One region of the Virgibacillus sp. LDC1 genome, then DNA from elsewhere that is predicted to be linked to it. Evidence: riboswitches for the same ligand, from Rfam matches in the RefSeq annotation. Region 1 holds a riboswitch; each other region holds the start of a gene.

What was found. Region 1 has a riboswitch for cyclic di-AMP ahead of OHJ21_RS32775 (resuscitation-promoting factor). Riboswitches for the same ligand answer to the same signal wherever they lie in the genome.
Region 2: another riboswitch for cyclic di-AMP. It lies ahead of ehuB (ectoine/hydroxyectoine ABC transporter substrate-binding protein EhuB); the one in region 1 lies ahead of OHJ21_RS32775 (resuscitation-promoting factor).
Region 3: another riboswitch for cyclic di-AMP. It lies ahead of OHJ21_RS32310 (C40 family peptidase); the one in region 1 lies ahead of OHJ21_RS32775 (resuscitation-promoting factor).
Region 4: another riboswitch for cyclic di-AMP. It lies ahead of OHJ21_RS20180 (TrkH family potassium uptake protein); the one in region 1 lies ahead of OHJ21_RS32775 (resuscitation-promoting factor).

The regions. Positions count from the first base shown of each region.
Region 1 covers NZ_JAOXLZ010000011.1:49,094-53,316, forward strand. Annotated here, with positions in the region: gene OHJ21_RS32775 (resuscitation-promoting factor) at 6-1,193, opposite strand; cyclic di-AMP (ydaO/yuaA leader) riboswitch at 1,464-1,678, opposite strand; gene OHJ21_RS32780 (TatD family hydrolase) at 1,884-2,651, opposite strand; gene OHJ21_RS32785 (HD domain-containing protein) at 2,744-4,033, opposite strand.
Region 2 covers NZ_JAOXLZ010000008.1:157,419-161,641, forward strand. Annotated here, with positions in the region: gene ehuA (ectoine/hydroxyectoine ABC transporter ATP-binding protein EhuA) at 1-790, opposite strand, end outside; gene ehuD (ectoine/hydroxyectoine ABC transporter permease subunit EhuD) at 804-1,466, opposite strand; gene ehuC (ectoine/hydroxyectoine ABC transporter permease subunit EhuC) at 1,469-2,122, opposite strand; gene ehuB (ectoine/hydroxyectoine ABC transporter substrate-binding protein EhuB) at 2,124-2,957, opposite strand; cyclic di-AMP (ydaO/yuaA leader) riboswitch at 3,329-3,476, opposite strand; gene OHJ21_RS31520 (exosporium glycoprotein BclB-related protein) at 3,964-4,223, shown strand, end outside.
Region 3 covers NZ_JAOXLZ010000010.1:17,450-21,672, reverse strand. Annotated here, with positions in the region: gene OHJ21_RS32320 (M1 family metallopeptidase) at 40-2,031, shown strand; gene OHJ21_RS32315 (hypothetical protein) at 2,043-2,870, shown strand; cyclic di-AMP (ydaO/yuaA leader) riboswitch at 3,219-3,358, shown strand; gene OHJ21_RS32310 (C40 family peptidase) at 3,362-3,835, shown strand.
Region 4 covers NZ_JAOXLZ010000001.1:4,410,701-4,414,923, forward strand. Annotated here, with positions in the region: gene OHJ21_RS20170 (LysR family transcriptional regulator) at 1-841, shown strand, start outside; gene OHJ21_RS20175 (potassium channel family protein) at 875-1,549, opposite strand; gene OHJ21_RS20180 (TrkH family potassium uptake protein) at 1,566-2,906, opposite strand; cyclic di-AMP (ydaO/yuaA leader) riboswitch at 2,971-3,115, opposite strand; gene OHJ21_RS20185 (CPBP family intramembrane glutamic endopeptidase) at 3,407-4,223, shown strand, end outside.

The DNA of each region.
Region 1 (4,223 bases):
TGCGTTTAGTTCAACTCAGGCTTAACCGGACCGATCACGTAAACGGTGCGGCCGCTCTTCCGGCCGAAATTCATGGCCGATTTCAACGAATCGTAATAAACATCGATTTTGTTGCCTTTGATGGCACCGCCCGTATCTTCAGCACGACGGAAGCCAATGCCTTCGATATAGACCCACCATCCGATTGGGATGATGTTAGGGTCAACGGCGATGGTGCGCCCTTCAGTAACGCGTGTGCCGGATGCGGTGCGCGTACCGATTCCTTGCTGCTCGGCGGAATACGCCGTCATCGACACGTTGTTCAATACCTTCTTGTATTTAAAATCAACGCCTGCGCGGGAGACTACATTGTTCTCCACAGCCTTGGCGGTCGTTACTTTTTTCGTGCCCGACAATTTAGCCGGTGTAGCTTTTACATCGGTGGCTGCCGCCTGAACGATAACAGGCTTCTCCACTTTTTTCGTGCCTACGGCAATGATTTTATCCTTCGTTCTGCGCTCAATCTCTTGGGAGACCTTCGTCTTGGAAACCAGCTTGCCATTGTGGTAGACCTTCTCGTAATGGTTCACCATGAGACCAGGCTCGCCCCGCTGAATGACGCGGTTATCGCCCTTTTCAAGCGATGGGTCGGCTGTCTTGATCACGCGGAATTCGCGGTCTTCCGTCTCCTTGACTTTTTGTTTCGTGACGCGAACGACATGGATATTCATATTGCTGGTCAGCTTCGTGTCTTGCGACGGTTGTACTATATCTTCACCCTGGATCGTAACGCCAGCCTCTTTGAGTACATGATCAACCGTATCCTGGGATGTAAATATGGTTTTGGTTGTGCTGCCTACCGTAACTTTGACTGGAATTGCCCGTTCAATGATAATTCGGTCTCCGTCCTGGATCGCGCCGTTCAGAGGCATCGAAATCTGATCCTGGGGACTCAACGTGATCGCTTGCTCATCCAGCAATTCCTGCAGCAACGATCCACGTGTTTCCACCGTAGTGACCCGGCCGTCGACGACAAGCTGAACCTCCTTGCCTGCCTGATCATGTACAACCAACGATATGAGAAGTGATACCGTAACGGCACCCATGGCGCCGAGCAACATCAGTTGACGCAAATTGTCATGCTTCCATCTCAATGCGTAAGACATGCTGGATGATTGTGATTCATGGGTTTCTTCAGGTTGAAAAATGCCCACTATTCCATCCTCCTTCATAGTCCCGCCGTCTAGGTAAACGCATGAATGCATTTGACGTGACTATAGCAATTTTTCTCACAGGGCATCCTGCTATCTATCTACACCCTGCGTCAATTCCCGTCTTCCGTCCATCTGCCATCACCTCCTGTTTACCAAGAGTATGATGATCCCTTCTCCATTATTCAAAAATAAAAGAAAGCCATTGAAAGAGTACTAGAGGCTCTAACGTGGCTTCCTGATGAATGAAATCATGGAAATGGTATGCACGAGATTTCCCCTCTTATTTCGCTTACGGAGTTAGCTGTCGGGTTCGGACGTAAGAGAGACGCCCTATATCCGGATACCCGCTCATGGCGAGATCCTTCAAATTCACCCCAAAGACCCGAAAAAGAAATCAAATACAGCTTCGTGCATTCAGACCAGTATGCACTGCAGTATCGGTTCCCCCGTTCTCCAGAATTTCGGAGATTAAGCGAGACGGTTCATGAAATATTCGGCTGCGATCTGCACATCACAGCTTCTTATCACTGAAAAGATGATATCCTGTTTACATGCAGGTTGTAAAGCAACATTCAACCACATTTTCTCATGTAAAAGGTTAAAATATTGTAATATCAACGCCTTTTCTGATTAAAAAACTTTAATTAATCGCGATTGCTCTCTTTTTCATTGCTTTTGCTCTCGTTTTCGTTAAATGCCAAATCGTTCCAGTGCATTTTTGGTGGTAATTTGGGCCAATTCCTCATAGGACAACCCTCGAATTTCGGCTGCCGCCTCCGCCACCAATTTTACATATGCGGTCTCATTTCGTTTTCCGCGGAAGGGATGGGGTGTCAGGTAAGGCGCGTCCGTTTCGATCAATAATCGATCAAGCGGAACCTGTGCCAAAACCTCTTTGGGCTGCTTCGCATTCTTGAACGTAATCGGCCCGCCAAATGAGATATGGAATCCCATATCCAAGCACATTTTGGCCGTTTCCCAGCTTCCGGAGAAGGAATGCATGACACCGCCGACTTCGGAGGCTTTTTCCTCCCGCAAAATGTTAACGATATCTTCATGCGCATCCCGATTATGAATGACAATGGGCATGTTCAACTCCCGGGCAAGTCCGATCTGACGTCGAAGCACACGGTGCTGGACTTCTTTCGGGGATGTATCCCAATAATAATCCAAACCGATCTCGCCGATTGCCACCACTTTCTCATGACTGCATAAAGCAGCGATCCAATCGAGATCCTGATCCTCCATGGTAATCGCATCTACAGGATGCCAGCCCACCGCCGCGTAAATAAAATCATAAGTCTCTGCCAGCTTCATCGTGGTCGGGATCGTCTCCCGGTTAAATCCGATATTGATCATCCTGGTGACGCCGGCTTCAAGCGCCCGCTGGATAGCCGCTTCCCGGTCTTCGTCGAATTGGGGAGCGTCCATATGAGTGTGCGTGTCGAACAGCATAATAATCACACTCTCCTTCCTGTCGTTTCTGTGTCGTATATCTTCCATTAGTTGGTTAAATTACAAATGCACCAAGCGTTGTTATTCCCACTGGGTTAATGTTGTTGTTTGAAAACACCGGCTATCTTCTCCGGCATTTGAGCCAGCAGCGGACCCACCTTCTCCTCCGGATAATAAAGATGGTACCGTCCTTTATGAATGCCGCTGATCGAGCGTACAATATCGGATACCTCCGAGATTTCCTTCAGCTCATCATGCCGATCCAGAAGCAGAATCTGTTTCTCGTTAAGCGGCATATCGGAATGAACTTTATCATAAGGAAGATCGGTTGGAAAATCAATCTCCAGGTCATATTCCGGATGTAATCCCACGGTACGGAACGCTTGGCGTATCCCGTCGATGGTTTCCAGATCGATATTGTCGATTTCTACATATTTGTAGAGCTTTCGGTGCATGAAACGGCCGCATAATTCGCTAAGAAGCTTGTCTTCTTCCTCCGTCCATTGCAGAAAGGAGGTTTGAATCAGGGCTTCATCAAGACGCAGGTATTGATTCACGTCAATATGGCCTGCAAACAACGCAGGAAGCGGCTCTACCATGAACCGGAAAGCATACCCGCTGTCATGCAGTTCTTTTGCCCGGCGGAAGATTTGGCGCAGGATGATCTCGGAGCTTCGCGTGACGGGATGAAAATATACCTGCCAGTACATCTGATACCGTGACATCAGGTAATCCTCCACGGCGTGCATGCCTGATTCCTTTACAACGACCCGATCCCGGTATGGCCGCAGCATCCGCAAGATCCGGTCAATATCAATCGTTCCATAATTAACCCCCGTATAATACGCATCCCTTAGCAAATAATCCATCCGATCTGCATCCAGCGGACTAGTGACCAGGTTTATCACGATCGGTTTATCGTAGGTTTTGTTAATAACCGAAGCCACTTTCTCGGGGAAATCCGCTCCGAGCTCCCGCAGTACCTGATTGACGCAAGTATCCCCAAGCAGAATTCGGCATGTCCAATCCTCGTGATTCATATGAAAGGCTTCTTCTATAGAATGGGAAAAAGGTCCATGCCCCACATCATGCAGCAGGGCCGCGCAGAGCGCAACCTGCCTTTCCTCGACTGGCCAATCGGAGTATCCCCTTCGTTCAAATTGAGAGATGATTCTTCTCGTAATTTCATAGACTCCCAGTGAATGGGAGAATCGGCTGTGTTCAGCCCCGTGAAAGGTCAGAAATGAGGTCCCAAGCTGCCTCACCCGGCGGAGCCGCTGGAATTCCGGGGTATCAATTAATCGCCATATGATATCGTCTTGCACATGAATATAATTGTGGACGGGATCCTTAAACACTTTTTCTTCCGAAATTGGTGAATGCATTCCATCTCAACTCCTTATCGTTTCGATTTGGGTATTAACCGATAAACACTTCTTTTGACATCTAATGTCGAACCATGTCGAATAAGGTAAAATTACGCTTTCCAAATCGACAAATCGAAAATCACAGTAAAAATTGGATCGATTATGGTAATTACGTTGCTATACAAGGGTTCTGTTCACTATACTTTCG
Region 2 (4,223 bases), on a different contig from region 1:
TCTCCTCCGGCGTGCCCTGCTCAACGATCCTTCCGTCGGCTCCGAATATGACCCGGTCCGCGATTTCCTTCGCAAAATCCATCTCATGCGTAATCAGCATCATGGCCATTTCGCCTTCTTCGGCGATCTCCCGAATGACCTCCAGCACCTCGCCGACCAGCTCCGGATCAAGAGCCGAGGTGACCTCGTCAAACACCATCACCTTCGGCCGCATGACCAGCGCTCTGGCGATGGCAACCCGCTGCTTCTGACCTCCGGACAGATTGGACGGATACATCTTCAGCTTGTCGGCCAAGCCGACCTTGCCCAGCATGGAGACGGCCCGCTCCTCCGCCTCCTCCTTGGATAAACCCAGCACTTTGCGCGGGGCCTCCGTCACATTGCGAAGCACATTCATGTGCGGGAACAGATTAAAATGCTGGAAGACCATGCCGACATTGCAGCGCATCCGGTGCAAATGCTTTTCGTTGGCCCGAACCAGCTTGCCTTTCTCCTCCATATGCCAGAGCAGCTCGCCATCCACCTCGATGGTTCCTTCGGTGGGTTCTTCCAGCGTCATCAGCATCCGGCCCATCGTCGTTTTGCCCGATCCACTCGGACCGATCACAGCTACCTTTTCTCCCGGCTGCATTTCCAGATCGATGCCCTTAAGCACCTGGAGGTCACCAAATGACTTGGTCACGCCGGTATATTTTACAATCGGCTTTGTACCCGTAGCGGTAGCCAGACTTTTCTCCTGCTGCGGCTCCTTCGGCGCTTCCGCTTGCTCATCGATCACAACGGCATTCAATAGACTCCCCTCCTTATTTTCCACGCTGCAGATTCATACGCTTTTCCAGCCTTTGCACAAGCAAAGAGGCGATATAACTGATGATCAGGAACAGAATCCCGACCAGCGTATACGGCTCAAATGCGCGGAACGACTGCGACACGATATTTTTGGCCGTCAGCATCATCTCCACCAGCGTTATGGCGCATAGAATCGGCGTTTCTTTAAACATGACAATCAAATAATTGCCCAGTACCGGAATGATCGGCGGTACGGCTTGCGGCAGTATAATACTCCGCCAGGTTTGGGCTTTCGTGTAATTCAGTGCTGTGGCAGCCTCCCATTGTCCCTTTGGCACTCCCTCGATTCCGGAACGGTACACCTCGGACAGATATGTGCTGTAATGCAGCCCGAGACCGATCACCCCGGCATAGAAAGCCGGAATGGAAATTCCCGTGAGGAGCGGCAGACTGTAATACAGGAAGAAGACCTGAACCAGCAGCGGTGTATTGCGAATAAATTCGATGATTCCTTTGGTTAGGAGCGACAACACCTTAAATCGGCTCCGCGTCGCAAAGGCAAGCAGCAATCCGATGATCAATGCCACCGCGAAAGCGCAGAGCGTCACCCATACCGTCATCTTTAACGCATTCAAGAGTTGCGGCAGGATATCCCACACATAGTTCCAGTCCCACATGGCTATAGCCTCCCCGCTGTCCATTTACGCTCCAGCAGTCGAACCGCCAGCGAAACGAGCGTAGCAATGACAAAATACATGAGGAGCAGCAGCACCAGAATCTCGGTCGTCCAGGAGATGTAATTGTTGCGGAGCACCATCGCCTGATACGTCAAATCCGCCATTGTGATGAAATAAACCAATGAGGTGGATTTGATGAGTTCCACAAGCTGATTTCCGAAAGGGGGAAGCATTCGCAGGGACGCTTGAGGCAATATCACATTCCACAGCCTTTGCCAAGGCTTCAGATTAAGCGCTAAGGCGGCTTCCCACTGTCCTTTTGGAACGGCCAGCACGGCGCTTCGAACGATTTCCGAGCCGTATGCGCCGAAGTTCAGCCCGATCGCGAGGATCGCCGCCAGCATTTTCGGAAGCTCGATGCCGATGAACGGAAGGGCAAAATACAACCAGAACAGCTGCACCAGCAAGGAGGTTCCCCGAAAGACTTCCACGTACACGGCTGTCAACGTCCGGACGATCCACAGCTTCGACAGCCGGCATAATCCGGCTGCAAAGGACATCGCGATAGCCAGTATAGCTGAAAAAAACGCGACGATAATCGTGATCTCTGCTCCTTTAAGCAGCGTAGGGAGAAAATCGATCCAAGAATTCGGCATGCTATTCCCCGCAAAGCGCGGCGGCCGTCATCTCACCCGGGAGCTCTTCTTCCGTGAACCCGAACTCTTGCAAAATTTCGAGCAGCTCGCCAGACTCCTTCATTTTTTGCAGCTCCGCATTGTAAGCCTCCTGGAACTCGGTATCCGCTTGGCGAAAAGCCGTAGCGCCGTAACCGCGAACGCTCTCTCCGTCGATGACCGGCTGCTCGAAATCAGCCACGCGTTCGATGCTGTCGTCGTTAGCCGAATCCAGCATCGCCTGCAGGGACGGCCCCGTCATCGTAATCGCCTGCACCCGGTCTGCCTGGAGAGCGCTGATGGCCGAGGCCTGGTCAGGGACCTGTACGATCCGGTCCGTGGGAATGCCAGACTTCTCCATATAGCCGATTTCGACCGCGCCGGTCATGACGGCTACCTTGGCCTGGTCATTCTTGGCAATGTCCTCATAGCTTCCGAGTTCCATCGGGTTCCCTTGCTTCACCGCAATGGCTTCCCCGATGCTGTACTCCGGATCGGCAAACAATACGGCAGAGCAGCGGTCCGGATTAATGAACATGCCTGCGGTAATGAGATCAAACCGCTCAGCCTGCAGTCCGGCAACCAGTGAACCGAATTCCGTAAGCTCTCCCCTCATTTCCTTGATCCCAAGCCGTTCCAGAATAACTCGGGCAATCTCAACTGCTTCTCCCGTCAGCTCCCCGTTGGCCTCTTTATAGGCATAAGGCTTCTCATTCGCAAAACCCACGGTGATATATCCCTGCTCTATGGCGCGATCCAGCGTACTCCCTTTGTCGCCGCAAGCCGCAAGCGATACCACCAAAATCAATGACAACATCAGTACAACGACTTTCTTCAAAACTTTTCCACAACCTTTCGTTATGACTTTGCAATTCTTAAAAAATGGCATGATGAAATAATCCCTGTTAATTTATGTGTTAACTTGGATATAAGGACATTCAGATACCTTGCACGGGTCGGGGCTTCAGGGAAGATGATTCATCCATCTCCGTGCACGCTTTAACCCAATGCCGTCTGACCGATTCAATTGGTTCAACATTTGCCGACCTTGCCCCTCCTCTTTAGCAGAATACAAAAAGACCACCAAACAGGGGATCTAGACATAGCTCCGCCAGCAGGGGGTCAAAAAATAGAGAAAGGCCCCTATAGAGAATAAAGGGCCTTTGTTATGAAACATCCATTATGTATAAAAGACCCATCCACTGCTGACGAGGTTAGCTGACGGACTCGGGTAAGATGGTACCCTACACTCGTGATTCCAAGTGACTCGCCCCTGGTGAAACTGGTTCCCCCGCTTTCCGGAAAATGTATGCCGGAAACTAAGCGTGTGTTCATGATAAAGGGAAGTTCAGGAAAAGTCAAACCCCCTTAACCGCTTTTTTTGGAAATTTAGAGGCGGAAATGTCATTCTTCCAGGGTATATTACACGCCGGATAAATGCCTCATTCAAGCCTGTCCCCTTACCATTCAGGGGGGTTATTCCAGGTCAATTTTTCGCTATATAGCAGGCGTTTGACATGCCTCCCTTACTCGTTCATGTGATGGATAGTTTATGCCATGAATTAAACCCGGATTGTGAAAGCTTCCCTCATTACATGTAAGGTCTAATTTTTTTTGAAACGCTGCGTAATAAGCCTATGAACATCGTATGGAAATTTGAAATTCATCCTATGGTTTTTGCTATTCGTCAATAGATGAATGCCTTGGGGGCTAGCGTACATTCTGGAAATTATAGGTGGATATCTATCATTTGTACGCTATTAACCCATGCCGTACCGAGAGCACTTGCGTAGTATAAAACAAATCTAAAGGAGGTGCTCCATTTGGAACGTTCTTCTAGAAAAAGAAAATTATTGTGTGCTCTTAAAAAGATAGAGAAAGAAGTCATTCATGCGAAGAAAAAGAAATGCCCGTCTCATGGTCATGGTGGACATAAAGATCATGTATGTGTTGTTAAAAAGCGCCGATGCCCAAGAGCTATCCGCGGACCTGTAGGTCCTCAAGGGCCTATCGGACCGGTTGGACCGGTTGGACCAGCTGGACCTATCGGGCCTGCCGGACCTGCCGGACCGACAACTGGTAT
Region 3 (4,223 bases), on a different contig from region 1:
TACATGCACTAGATGCTTGTCAACGGGAGGTTGTTCGATATGGTCCCACCACGTGCCAAAGTCTTTCTATCATCCCTGCTTGCCATAGGTTTGCTTGCAGGATCGATGCCGATATTTCTGAATCCAGGGTCCTCAGCGTCTGCTCTTGCCCCAAATGCGGGCAAGCCCTCCGCCTCTGCCGTGGAGAAGGCCCCGCTCTCACCGCCTAAGGTGCAGCCTAATATTCCCGCTCCGGCCTTAAGCGACCGGCTGGTGGAATATCATATGGATGTTCGGTACGAGCCTGAGGAGAACAAGCTTAAGGGCAAACAGACACTCACTTGGACTCATCCAGGCAAAAAAAGCGTAAACGAGCTGTACTTTCATCTGTATCCCAATGCATTTGCTTCCAATGACACGACCTTTATGAAGGAATCGGGCGGCAGGCTTCGTTCCGATCCCATGCCAGACGACGGATACGGCTCCATGGCCATTACCAGCGTGAAAACAACCGAAGGACTGGCCCTGACCCATCGCCTTCAATTTGTTCAACCGGATGACGGCAACATCAAGGATCACAGCCTTGCCAAGCTCCGGCTGCCTAAACCCATCAAGAGCGGGGAGAGTGTTACCATTCACTTGGAGTTCGAGGTCGAACTTCCCAAAATATTTGCTCGCATGGGAACCACCGAGAATTTTATTATGGCCGGCCAATGGTTTCCTAAACTTTCGGTCTATGAACCCGCTGGTCTTCGCGGAAGAACAGAGGAAGGCTGGAATCTTCATCAATACCATGGCAACTCCGAATTCTATTCGAACTTCGGCATCTACAGCGTTCGCATCCGAGTGCCCGAAAATTACATTGTCGCGGCGACCGGATTCCCTACCAAGCCTGCCCAAAAATCAAACGGGGAAAAAATTTATCAATTCTATGCGGATGATGTGCATGATTTTGCCTGGTCGGCATCGCCAAACTTTGTCACGGCAGAAGAAGCATTCTCCGCACCAGGCGTACCGGGGGTCCGCATCAAGCTGTATCTCGATCCGGCCCATAAAGACTTAAAGGAGCGTTACTTTGATGCCGCCAAGTCGGCACTCGCTTCGTTTGGAAAATGGTACGGAACCTATCCGTATTCCACGTTGTCCATCGTCGTTCCGCCGGAATCGGGCAACGGGGCAGGCGGCATGGAATACCCGACGCTGGTCACGGCCTTCGGTGCCAAAAACGATTCGCCGGGATATGAGCTGGAGCGGACCGTCATTCATGAGATCGCCCATCAATATTTTTACGGAATGATCGCAAGTAATGAATTTGAGGAAGCGTGGCTGGACGAGGCCTTTGCAACCTATGCTGAAGAACGAGTGATGGAAAAAGAATACGGTATTACCTCCAATACGGCAGCTCAGGGAGCATCCATTACTTCCCCTGCACCGCTGAAGATGGAATCCTGGAAATACAGCTCCCACGAAAACTACGCACTGAATGTTTACACGAGGGGCAAGCTGGTGCTGCAAGGCATCGAACGGCAGGTCGGTCCGCAGATGATGGAGAAGATTCTTCATACGTATGCCCAGAAATACCGGTTCAAGCATCCGACCACGTCCGACTTCCAGAAAGTTGTAGAGCAAGTAAGCAAAACGTCCTGGCAGCCGTATTTTGACCAATATGTATATGGAAGCCAGATGGCGGATGTCGCCATCGACGTGATCAAAACCAAAAATAAAGGCACGGCGGAACATCCTCGTTATGAGTCTACGGTCAAGATTACGAGCAAGGACGGGGATATAACCAATGTGCCGATCGTGTTCGCCTTTGAGGATGGCAAAACGGTGGAGCGGACCTGGAGCGGCAAGGACGGCAAAGTTACTTACACCCTGGAGTACAGCACTCCGCTCGCCTGGGCCATGGTTGATCCCAAATACTCCATCGTCCTGGAGAACAAACACATCAATAACTATATGAAGGCAGGAATGGATCCGAAGGTGGTTACACGCTGGAATCTCAGTATTACCAAGCTTGTGGAGACGCTGTTCGGCAGCCTGTCATGGTGAGGGGGGAGCACATGAAAAGTTACGCAGGCCAAGGGTGGACCAGTGTTAAAGACCAGCTATACGTCTCGATTCTGCTCTTCTTATACCGTTTGCTGTGGGGATACTGCCTGTACCGACTCGTAAAATCGGCAGTCGTTCCCCTTCTGATGCGATATCCGGATTCTGCCCCTAACGAGCTCAGCCGTCTGTTATTCTTCTATGAGGGCGAGATGAGCCTAACCCTGAGCAGCACGGTCCACACCTACGGATGGCTTCTGGCCGGTTTGCTCCTGATCCGGATGGTTCTCACCCCGCTCATTCGGGCCGGCATCTTCTACAACCTTCACCAGGAAGCCAAGGGCGAGCGTGGTTTATTCTTCTTCACTGGCATGCGCAAACTGTGGAAACCTGTAACGCTATTCTATCTGATTGAGCTTATTCTCACCTTTGTGCCCGGTTACTGGCTTCTGCCCAAAATTCTTCCGATTCTGCTAAATGGGATTCAGGAGCCTGTTCTGCTCCTTCATGCACTGCCGTATGCCGTTGGCTGGTTCTTGTACGCCTATCTAATCCGCCTGTTATTGCTCTATATGCAGTTCGGGCGCACGGGAGACTTTGGTATGATCAGCTCTCTCCATGCGCTCTTCCGCCGCTTGGGCACGGCAGTGCTGTTATCCATCACCATCGGCGGATCCGCCTGTGTCATTCTGTTGCTCCTGAGCTCGGCTTCGCTCTTCTGGGCCGGGTTGATCGGCTTAATTATTCAGCAGGCCTCTTATTTTCTGAATGGACTTTTCCAAATTTGGGTAATTTCCGCTCAATATCATTTGTGGAGAGATTCCTCCTCATCGCATCCTTAATCGTTACAATTCGTTACCCTGAAATGATGAAACATGCTCGCGAATAAGCTGTAATCCGAAGTGACACGTTTCTATCCGGGTCTTGATTTTACAAAGAATAAGAGTTCATTTATCCTCTATATTACAAATTTCTGAGCGCCAAATTACAAAAAAACCTGTTTCCCCAAGATGGGGACAGGTTTTTTTGTTTAAAAATGATCTTTCCTCGTTTGCCAAATTGTTAATACTCTGCTAAAATAACGAATATGTTAGTAACAACTTTGTCATCTTTACTGTAACTTTTTGTTGGAACGATGTAAATTCGTTATCTATGTTGGAACGTCAGACGTCAATGAATGGGTTCATCAACATTTTAAGGAGCCGAATTCCCATAACGATATGGGAAGCGGGGGATCCGTTTTGGGTGAATTGATCTCGCAAGAGAGGGATCATAGGGGACCTTCAACCGAACCCTTAAGCTAACCTCGCAGGCAATGGAAGGAGCTTTTGTTTTGAAAAAGAAGTTAACGGCTGTTTCTCTAGGCCTCGCACTCGCACTCACATTAGGGACCGGAAGCGCTTTCGCCGATTCCAAATTAAATACTGCAATCAAACCAGCCATTGGTGTCTCTTATAAAACAGGCGGAACCACAACGAATGGTTTTGACTGCTCCGGATTCACCAGCTATGTTTACAAGAAGCTTGGCCTTAGCCTGCCGCGTACATCTGCAGCTCAATACAAAGTAGGTACGGCAGTATCCAAGAGCAACCTGAAAGCTGGCGATCTCGTGTTCTTCAACACATCCGGTAGAGGTGTATCTCATGTGGGTATATATGTTGGGAGCGGCAAATTCGCTCATTCCTCATCTTCGCGTGGTGTCATTATCAGTCCGCTAAGCCAGAGCTATTATGCCAACCGATATGTAGGCGCTAAGAGAATTATGAGTCAAAATACGTACAAATCTGTAGCTGTGAACTACAATTAATGTTGGAACTTTATTGATTTACTCTTACAAGAAAGCCCTGGGCTTATGAGATTGTGCCGATCTCATCCAGCGGCTTTTTTCTTTTGTTTATTCTGTCTATACCTTTATAACGTTCAGGACAACGGAAAAGTTCCCGCTTTTCGAAAAAAAATGAAATTTATTCTACAAGTTCACTTCACTTCGCCATGTCTTCACATCTTCTACCCTTTATATACCCTTCTCTCCCTTCATTAAACACCCATTTTGGAAAAATATTGATTTTATCCGATGCTTCGACGGCTAATGCTATTGAAAAATAGCGAAATTCACCAAGAAATAATTGCCAATCTCGCTTGCTGTCTGATAGAATGGACGCAGTAACAACTTTGTCATTAATGTAAGTGCTTTA
Region 4 (4,223 bases), on a different contig from region 1:
GTCACAGCCAGCCCTGTCCCGAAAAATAGCCAAGCTGGAGGATCAGCTCGGGCTGCAGCTGTTCAACCGCCGGGGCAAACGACTGGAGCTTACCTCCATCGGACAGATTGTGTACACTTTTGCCTTGGAGCAGAGACAGCAGCAGATCAAATTCATGCAGACTCTGGCCCATTACCGGGAGGGAGATCAGATCTCGATCAACCTGGGCGCCAGTCTGACCACCCTTCAGACCACCTTGCCCCCGCTCGTTAACGCATTCATGGAGCGTCATCCCGCGGCCGAAATCAAGCTGATCACCGGCAAAACCCATGAGATCGTTTCTTATGTAAGGGATAAACGGGTTGATGTCGGCATTGTTGCCTCCTCCATCAACCAGCCCGGATTAAACTGCATTCCGCTGTTTGATGACCATCTGGAGCTTGTCATCCCGTCTTCACACCCGCTGGCGGAAATCGAGGATGTTGGCATCGAGCAGCTTCAAGGCTTGCCGATGATCATTTTCTCGACCGGAACCTGGTACCGCAAGCTGACGGATGACCTGTTCCACCGCTGGGGCATTATGCCGGATATCCGGATGGAGATCGACTCCTTCGAAGCAATCGTCAGGCTCATCCCGACCTGCAAGGCGGCCGCGCTGCTGCCCAAATCCTATCTAAGGCCGCAGCTGTTGTCCGATAACGGGCTTGTTGACATTCATATTCCGGCACTCATTGAAACCCGGCGAACGACTTCGCTGATCTACGGCCAGGCCTCGGAGCTGAGCAAGGCGGCCAGCCGCTGGATTGACGAAACGGAAATCCTGTTCCGTAAGCTCGAAGAGGATAAAATGAAGAAAACCTGACGGATATAAGGTCGTCAGGTTTTTCTTCTATATTCATTTTTCCAGCATATTCACGACCTCAGACTCAAAGCGATCCACATTATCATTGGACCCGATAACCACCATAATGTCGCCGGAGTTCACCACATCCATGGCTGTCGGGGCTACGATAATGCCGGATTGTTTATTCAGGGCCACCACGCTGACACCGTAGCGAACCCTCGTATTGAGCTCACTAAGCGTTTTTCCGTCCATGCAGTCCGTGACCGTCATCTCCACAATCAGATAGTCCTTGGATAATTCGATATAGTCGAGCAGGTTGGGCGTGACAAGCTGATGGGCTACCCGAATCCCCATATCCCGTTCCGGAAAGATCACCCGGTCCACGCCCAGCTTCTCCAGTGCCCGGCCGTGCAGCACCGAAATTGCCTTGGCAACGACCATGGCAACACCAAGCTCTTTCAACAAGATGGCAGATAAGATACTCATCTGAATATCGTTTCCGATCGCAACAATCCCGCAGTCGAAGTTACGGATACCGAGCGATTTAAGCACCTCTTCATCCGTAGCATCCGCCACCACCGTGTGCGTCAGCAGCTCGCTCATATCCTCGACGACCTCTTCATTGCGGTCGATGCCGAGCACCTCATATCCCTGTTCCATCAGCTCAAGCGCCAGGCTGGCGCCAAATCGTCCCAAACCGATGATTGCAAATTGCTTTGGTTTCATGTCTCTCCTGTACTCCTTATCCAATAATCATTTTGCCTTCCGGATGACGATATAATTCTTTACCCTTTTTCGGCCCCAGTGCATAAGCAAGCGTCAAAGGCCCCAATCGCCCTGCAAACATCGTAATGCTGATCAATACCTTCCCAAACACCGTCAGATCAGGCGTTAAGCCCATGGAGAGACCCACCGTACCGAAGGCGGACGTCGTTTCGAAGAGGATCTCCAGGAAGTCCCCTTCCTCTGTCGTCGACAGAATCATCGATACGGTTAGAACGAGCAGCAGGGCCAGTAACGCAATGGTCAGTGCCTTCAGCACCCGCTCCTGGGCCAGGCGATACCGGAACATGACGATGTCTTCACGCCCGCGCATCATGGCGATGACCGCCCCCACCATAATGGTGAAGGTTGTGGTTTTGATACCGCCCCCGGTTGAACCTGGGGATGCTCCGATAAACATCAGAATCACGATAAAAAATTGCGTGGCCTGTCTAAGCCCCGTAATATCTATAGTATTCGCGCCGGCTGTACGCGGCGTTACGGATTGGAATAACGCGCCGAAGAATTTTCCGCCCCAATTCAGGGAGCCGAGCGTCCTCGGATTGGTGAATTCGAATATAAGAATGACGATAAATCCAACCAGCAGCAAGGTAGCCGTCATGGTGAGCACCACTTTGGAGTGCAAGGAAAGTCTCCGCTGTTTCCGGAAATCAATCAGATCGGATAGGACGATAAAACCAATGCCGCCTGAGACAATCAAAAACATCACGACAACGTTGACTACAGGATCGTAGACATACCCGGTCAAACTCCGAAAATCACCAAACAAATCGAAACCGGCGTTGTTAAACATCGTGACCGCATGAAAGACACCGTAATAAATCGCCTGGCCAAGCGGCATATCGAACGCCCAACGAATCGATAGAATGACAGCGCCGCAGGCCTCGATGATGAGGGAGTACAGCAGCACTCTGCGAATCAGCCTTACGATTCCTTCCATCGAGGACTGATTCATCGCTTCCTGCAAAATGAGACGATCCTTGAGCGATATGCGCCTTTTGAGAGCCAAGGCAAATAAAGTGGCCATCGTCATGAAGCCGAGCCCGCCGATCTGGATCAGCAGCATGATCACGACTTCTCCGAAGGAACTGAATGTCGTTCCTGTATCCACCACAACCAGCCCCGTTACGCAAGTTGCCGATGTCGACGTGAACAAGGCATCGATAAACTCAAGCGGTTCACCCGTACTTGTGGAAATCGGCAGCATTAGCAGCGCCGTCCCGATGAAGATAATAGCTGCAAACCCAAGCACGAGAATCTGCGGCGGAGACAGCCTGAGCCAGTTAAATTTAGAGTTCAATCGGTCACCTTCTTAAAAAAAATCAAGAAAAAAAGACACTGGAAAACGCAGTGCCCTTACGGTCTGGTTCCTGTGCTGCAGCCTACGAGGTTAGCTGACGGATTCGGGCATTTCCACAGGTCGCCCTATTCATTATTCTAGGAATAATGAAATTCACCCCAATTACATGGTTCCCCCATTTTCAGTACGAAATTCGGCTGGAATATTCGGTTCCTTGAAGCATGATGTGATTATAACGCAATCCGGTACGTAACCCAATGCCGTTTTTCACCCAAAAAATCTTTAAAAGAACGCGAATTGGGCATATTCAAGAATACAAGCATAGGGTTCTCTAACGTTTTCGAAACTTTTCATTCATTTTCATCGATTTATTTCATTATTCCGGATATTGGGATAAGCTGCTAATGACTTTCATAACTATGTTATATTGACTCTATGCGTTCTTAATCAGGCATATCGAATACCAGTGGGAGTATCAACTTTCTTAGAGGAGGAATTTCATGAATCGTGCAAGAGAGGCCTTGAAGCTGAAGCCCAATCTGAAACAGCTCATCGCGCCTGCCGCAGTCGGCCTGATTCTGTTCCTATTATTTCAGGTGTTTCCGTCGACGAATCCGGATTCGACCGAGATGGCAACCCCGAATATCATATCCAAGGAGCAGGCTCGGCAAGCGGCTTCAAGCTTTGCTCAGCAGCATTTGCAGTTTACGGCTGCAAAAACGGATGACGCATTGGTTACATATCAATCCAAATCGGAACTTTACGGATATCTGGCGAAGGAAAAGAAACTTTCGGAATACAACAAAACCTATGAAGCCAAATATCCCTATGACGTATACCGCGTTCGCTTCAGCGAACCGGGAGGCGATGCCCTCAATGTGGACGTGCACATGCAAAATTCAGGCATCGTCGGCTTCTCGTACGATTTCGCCCGCTCCAGCTATGAACGGATTGAGCTGAACAAGGGCGATGTACAAAGGCAGATGCTGCTTGTCGTCGAGGACGGCATGTCATTAGCCGAGAAGCAAGCTCTCGCAGAGCCTTGGCTCCAGCGAGCGGGCTATGATCCGTCGCAACTGGAGCTGGTTACGCGGGAAGGGGAACCCCGGCTCCGGTATGTGGACCCGGAATCCAAGATTGGCGATTCCAGATTGGAGCACCGTTTCACCTTCGAACAGGGGAAATTACGCTCCTATGAGCCATCCTTTTCAGTCCCGGCCGCCCATTCCGCCTATGTCAACAAGCAGACACAGGATGCAACGCTGCTGACGCTTGCAGGGTATGGCCTGTTCACCCTCATCCTTGGCATTCTTGCGA